2 linked regions of the Algoriphagus sp. Y33 genome follow. The protein of the gene in region 1 binds, or shares a complex with, the protein of each later gene. Links are inferred from orthologs where the notes say so. Each region holds a gene or a part of one and is shown on either strand. Other genes may lie near its edges.

Region 1 (2,970 bases):
AACTGGAATATTCTATGGGCTTTTCCGGGGCATCTGGTGTTGGCGCTGGCTTTGCTCAAAAAAACCGTTAAACCCTGGGTATTGCACTATTTGCTTTTTGCCTTGATCATGGCGGATGCGGCTGTGGTTTTCTGGATTTTGGGTTGGCAGTCTTTTCATCCCAGTCTTGTCCCCTTGCTTTTGGTAATTATTCTTAGGACGAACTATTTGTATTATAATCTTGGGAAGTTTAAGAAGGTGAAATAATCTTTCGGCTTCGCACAAGGTGACACAGCATTGTCAGGTTGAGCGGAGTCGAAACCCTTTTTCCTCAATCAGTCTCCCTATAGAAATTCTTTCTTAATCAAACTTTTGCATAGGGGATTGGTGTTGGGTATTTTCGGACACAACATATGGAATTCAAACTTACCTCAGATTATCAACCTACAGGCGATCAGCCGAAAGCTATAGAACAGCTGACCGCAGGTGTGAATAATGGCGATCAGGCGCAGGTTTTGCTAGGTGTGACAGGTTCAGGCAAAACGTTTACTGTAGCCAATCTGATTCAGCAGACGCAGAAGCCAACCCTGGTCCTAAGTCATAACAAGACCTTAGCGGCTCAGCTATATGGAGAGTTCAAGCAGTTTTTCCCTGAAAATGCCGTCGAATACTTTATTTCTTACTACGATTATTATCAGCCGGAAGCATTTATCCCTACTTCGGGGACTTATATAGAGAAGGATCTTTCGATCAACGAGGAGATTGAGAAACTTCGGTTGAGTGCTTCTTCGGCATTACTGACAGGACGTAGAGATGTGATCGTGGTGGCATCTGTATCCTGTATTTATGGTATAGGAAATCCCGATGAGTTCGGAAAAAATGTCATAAGACTTCAGGAAGGAGATAGAATTCCAAGGAATCAGTTTCTTTTCAAGCTCGTAGATATTTTATATAGCAGAACCCAGCATGAGCTGACACGGGGAACTTTTCGGGTGAAAGGAGATACAGTGGATATCTTTGTAGCTTATGCGGATTGGGGATACAGGATTTTCTTCTGGGGAGATGAGATCGAGGCGATTCAGCGTTTTGATCCGGCTACAGGCAAAAAACTAAATGACGAAAAGATCATCTCGATATTTCCTGCCAATTTATTTGTAACAGGTAAGGATACATTGCAAACTGCCATTCATGAAATACAACATGACATGGTGGATCAGGTAAATTTCTTTGAAAGAGAAGGTCGTTTCGCTGAGGCAAAACGGCTTCAGGAACGAACAGAATTCGATCTGGAAATGATGCGTGAACTGGGCTACTGTTCTGGGGTGGAGAATTACTCAAGGTATTTTGACAGAAGAGCCCCCGGAGCGAGACCATTCTGCCTGATAGATTATTTTCCGGATGATTTTCTGTTAGTTGTAGATGAAAGCCATGTGACTTTACCGCAGGTACGTGCCATGTGGGGCGGTGATAGATCCAGAAAAGTCAACTTGGTGGATTTTGGTTTTAGACTTCCTTCAGCATTGGATAATCGGCCTTTGAAGTTCGAGGAATTTCAAGAACTAACCAATCAGGTGATCTACGTATCTGCTACTCCGGCGGATTATGAATTGTCGTTGACAGAAGGAGTGGTGGTAGAGCAAATCATACGCCCAACGGGGCTTTTGGATCCGACCATTGAAGTGAGACCAAGTCAAAATCAGATTGATGATCTGCTGGAGGAAATAGACCAGACAATTAAAGCTGGGGCGAGAACACTGGTGACTACATTGACAAAACGGATGGCTGAAGAACTTCAGAAATTCCTTGAAAGGGCAGGCGTGAAGTCCCGGTATATACACTCCGAGGTGAAGACTCTGGATCGGGTGGAGATCTTGCGTGAATTACGTCTGGGGATCTTTGATGTACTAGTGGGGGTGAATTTGCTGAGAGAAGGATTGGATCTACCGGAAGTCTCTCTGGTGGCAATTCTTGATGCTGACAAGGAAGGTTTCTTGAGAAATGAACGTAGCCTGGTGCAGACTATCGGACGTGCAGCCCGTAATTCTGAAGGACGGGTGATTATGTATGCGGATAAAATCACCCATTCTATGCAATTGGCGATTGATGAGACGAAAAGAAGGCGGGCAATACAGATTGAATACAATACCGAACATGGTATCACGCCTACTACGGTAGTGAAATCCCATGATAAAATCATGGGCCAGACCAAGGTGGCGGATTCAAAGAAAAACGCAAAGTTCTATGCCGAACCTATGCCAGGCGAAGAAAGAATGGTAGCAGACCCTGTGGTGCAATACTTAAGTAAGGATAAGCTGGAGAAGCTGATTCAGCAAACACAGAAGCTGATGGAGAAAGCCGCAAAGGAACTAAATTTCATGGAAGCTGCACGCCTTCGGGACGAATGGCAATCCCAAAAATCCAGATTGGAACAATTGAATCGGGGAGTAAGCAAGTAGGGAGCTTTACCGCATAGGCTGCCAGAGATATGCAAAGTGCGCTATTGAGTTTGTGTTACTGGTCCGGATGTATAAAGTGGACGGTTTATATATTTATTTCTTCTTCCTCTGATCATTACTAGAGAGGCTAGTTGCTCCTTTTACTAACATTCCCAATCTTAAACCGTTCATTCATCATCATTTCTACTGAAAATTTACAAAAATGACGCTGCAGGATGTGAGGGTACTCGCTGCCAGAGGTGAGGGGCTGAGAATCGAATTTAAGAAGAAAGCGGCTTTTCCCGAGAAAATTGTCCGTGAACTGATTGCCTTCGCCAATACCTCGGGAGGAGATCTGCTGATAGGAGTGGAGGATGATGGGACTGTGAGCGGTCAGCGCTACATAGAAGAGGAGATTTTTGTGATGGAAAAGGCCATTAAGGAGCTTGTTTTTCCAAGGTTGGAATACGAGTTGTATTCACTGAAATTAAATGAGAAGAAGGGTGTGGCAATCTTCACGGTTCCGGTAAGTGCCCAGCGTCCACATTATCTTAAA
Region 2 (3,083 bases), 860 kb from region 1 along the record:
TCCAATTTGATAGCACCTTCGATTAGTTTCTCTATGTTTCGACCGTAGTGCTTGAATCTGACTTCACCTTTTGGATAGCCGATAGGAAGAGGCTTTTTGCCTAGCAATTCCTTCTCCGGCATAGGGAAAGGAGCGTCCACATCCAGCTTGAAATCAGACATGATGTACAAGTCGTCCCAAAGCTTTTGGTCATTCTCCTGTTTGATGGTGGGATTTAACTGCTTGATGATTTCAATTACAGTATATGCGCTTTGGGTACGCTTATCACGATCCTCAATCGCCGTGATATGATCAACGAGGCGTTGAATGTTTTTGCCGTATTCTTTCAAAATGAGTTTTTGTTTGTCTGGTTCAAAGTGCTCCATAATGCTCCCCTATTTTGCGCTAATTAAGGTAATGAAAAAATTACCAAAAGGCAGGGGTGCAAGTGATTAGTCTATAATTCTGAGCTTCGCAAAGCTAAGTAATAATGTTTTCTCACCAAAATGCTCGAATTGAATCGTTGCTTTTCGGTTAATTCCTTCTGTTTCAATCTTTTGTACTTTTCCGAAGCCGAACTTGGGATGCTCTACCAGTTGCTCCGCTTGCAGATTGTTTGTATTCGAAGGTTTGAAATCAGGACTCGGGGTGTGCAGTTTCATCGCAGTGGGCATCCGCGTTTCCGGTTTCTTCTTGATGCCGATATATCCCGAAGACTCAGATGTCCCAGGCAGTCCTTCTTTCCGGAAGGCACCTGACATTTCTTTTGATGCGACTCGTTTGTTTACCTTGATGCAGTCCGGAGAGACTTCTTCCAAGAATCTGCTTGGCTCACAATTCAGCAACCGGCCATAGCGATATCGAGTGAGTGCATAGGTAAAATATAATTTATCCATAGCCCTGGTAGCGGCGACGTAAAACAACCGTCTTTCCTCTTCCAAATCCTCCCGGCTCTGCATCATCATCTGAGAGGGAAACAAATCCTCTTCCATACCTACCACAAAGACCTGTTTAAACTCCAGGCCTTTTGAGGAGTGAATAGTCATCAGCGTGATGGCATCCGTCATGTCCTTATCCCTGTCATTATCGGTGAGCAGAGCGATTTCCTGAAGAAAAGAGCCTAAGCTTTTGTCCTCATTCTCTTCGTTATCCACATATTCTTTGATTGCATTAAGCAATTCCTGGACGTTTTCATACCTGTTTAATCCTTCTATGGTTTTATCTTCATAGAGTTCACGTAGAAGTCCACTTTGCTTGGCAATACTGCTGGCTGCTTCGAACGCATCCTTACGCTCCACCTCGATCTTAAATGCTTTGATCATCGTGGCAAAGTCATCTAATTGACTCGCTGCTCTGCCTCCAATGAAGCTGTGCGCATTTTGCACCACCTCCCAGAGCGGTATATCATGGTCAAATGCCGCTACCAGAATTTTGTCTACCGAGGTGTCTCCAATTCCACGCTTGGGATAGTTCACTATTCGCTTGAAGGCCTCTTCATCCACGGGGTTCACAGTGAAGCGCATATAAGCCATCAGATCCTTGATTTCTTTCCTTTGATAGAACGAAAGTCCACCGACGATCTTGTAGGTCAAATTCAATTTGCGAAGTGCCTCTTCTATCGCTCTTGACTGGGAGTTAGTTCTGTAGAGAATGGCAAAATCACTGTTGTTGAGCTGTTTGGTGTTTCTTTCTTCGAAAATAGTAGAGGCTACGATTCTTCCTTCTTCACTATCAGTACTTGCTTTGACCAATTCGATCAGGTCACCATCTCCGTTTGAAGTCCAGACGTTTTTTTTGAGCTGCGCTTTGTTTTTATCAATAATAGAATTGGCAGCTTCTACTATCGTTTTGGTAGAGCGGTAATTTTGCTCCAGTTTCACGACAAATAAATCCGGATAATCCTTTTCGAAATTCAGAATGTTTTGGATATCCGCACCCCGGAAAGCATAAATACTTTGTGCATCGTCACCAACCACGCAGATGTTTTGATGAACGGCGGCCAGCTTTTTGGTGATCAGGTATTGGGAGAGGTTTGTATCCTGAAACTCATCCACCATCACATACCGGAAGCGTTGTTGGTATTTGTTTAGCACGTCGGCATGGTCTCGGAATAGGATGTTGGTATTGAAAAGCAAATCATCAAAGTCCATGGCACCGGCTTTGAAAAGCCTGTCTTGATAGCGCTGGTAGATTTCACCCATTTTGGGCTTCATGGCAGCTTCATCATCGGCTTTCACAAATGGATCGTCCTGATACACTTTCCAGGAAATTAGCCGGTTTTTGGCTCCGGAAATTCTGGAAAGCACAGCGTTGGCTTTATAGACCTTGTCGTCCAGACGCATTTCTTTTACGATTGTACGGATAAGCGACTTGGAATCATCGGAATCATATATGGTGAAATTGGAGGGGTATCCAATTTTGGGAGCTTCCACTCTTAGGATTTTTGCAAACACGGAGTGAAAAGTACCCATCCAGGTGTTTCTGGCTTCCAAGCCTGCCAGAGATTCAATCCTGTGGCGCATTTCTGCCGCCGCTTTGTTGGTAAAGGTCAGCGATAAAATATTAAAGGCATCTACGCCTTTGGCATATATCAAATGGGCGATGCGGTAGGTGAGTACACGGGTTTTGCCTGATCCCGCTCCTGCGATGATCATGACGGGGCCATCTGTGTGTTCTACAGCCAATCGCTGCTCCGGGTTTAAACTTTCGAGATAATCCATTTTATTTAGAAGCAAGATGCTGGATACAAGATCACTAAAGTATCAAGTAACTAGTATCTAGATTTGAGATTCAAGAGCCATGAAGCTAGAAAAAGCAACAATACTCAGGTAATAAAGTTCAAGAAACCAACTTGCTGAGAGACGAGCAAGATTAGATTTGGGAAATCTTTTAATTCGTCACAACGGACAAATTCTCTCCCTCTTTCAATTTTCCAATCCGCCGAATTCTTTCAATTTAAATTTTCCAGCGCTTATGACTCCATAGGTATAGATCCGGTTGTGCGCGGATATTGTCCTCCAGTCTCCGGCAAAATTCATCTGTGATACTATGCTGAGTATGGTCTATATAAGGCGGAGTGGCCAAAGGAGAGAATTCAAACCTGT

The links. The genes of interacting proteins can lie anywhere in the genome.
Region 2: the proteins of uvrB (region 1) and ID165_RS19065 are in contact, whole or in part, in a crystal structure (PDB 7EGT), measured with the Thermus thermophilus proteins. The link is inferred for Algoriphagus sp. Y33 from one-to-one orthologs. Residues at the interface, in WP_096411307.1 of Thermus thermophilus: Glu23, Leu25, Arg26, Asp27, Gly28, Glu29, Arg30, Phe31, Arg55, Glu326, Asp327, Phe328, Glu379, Ser382, Gln383, His398, Gly400, Arg401; in WP_096412145.1 of Thermus thermophilus: His654, Arg656, Phe657, Gln666, Asp668, Glu669, Lys680, Arg681, Leu682, Ser683, Lys685, Tyr686, Ala687.

The regions. Positions count from the first base shown.
Region 1 is NZ_CP061947.1:5,571,189-5,574,158, forward strand. What follows is about bases 19-2,913. They hold uvrB (excinuclease ABC subunit UvrB), read left to right. Parts: upstream 19-392; coding sequence 393-2,435; downstream 2,436-2,913. Other genes in these bases: ID165_RS22890 (DUF4105 domain-containing protein), read left to right, coding at 19-246; ID165_RS22900 (helix-turn-helix domain-containing protein), read left to right, coding at 2,638-2,913. Outside these bases: more of ID165_RS22890, read left to right, coding at 1-18; more of ID165_RS22900, read left to right, coding at 2,914-2,970. UniProt on the Escherichia coli protein: The UvrABC repair system catalyzes the recognition and processing of DNA lesions. A damage recognition complex composed of 2 UvrA and 2 UvrB subunits scans DNA for abnormalities.
Region 2 is NZ_CP061947.1:4,707,060-4,710,142, reverse strand. The notes cover bases 66-3,073. They hold ID165_RS19065 (ATP-dependent helicase), read right to left. Parts: upstream 2,700-3,073; coding sequence 432-2,699; downstream 66-431. Other genes in these bases: ID165_RS19060 (lysophospholipid acyltransferase family protein), read right to left, coding at 2,935-3,073; ID165_RS19070 (DUF4290 domain-containing protein), read right to left, coding at 66-365. Outside these bases: more of ID165_RS19070, read right to left, coding at 1-65; more of ID165_RS19060, read right to left, coding at 3,074-3,083. UniProt on the Escherichia coli protein: A helicase with DNA-dependent ATPase activity. Unwinds DNA duplexes with 3'-5' polarity. Translocates on single-stranded DNA with 3'-5' polarity. Initiates unwinding more efficiently from a nicked substrate than double-stranded DNA.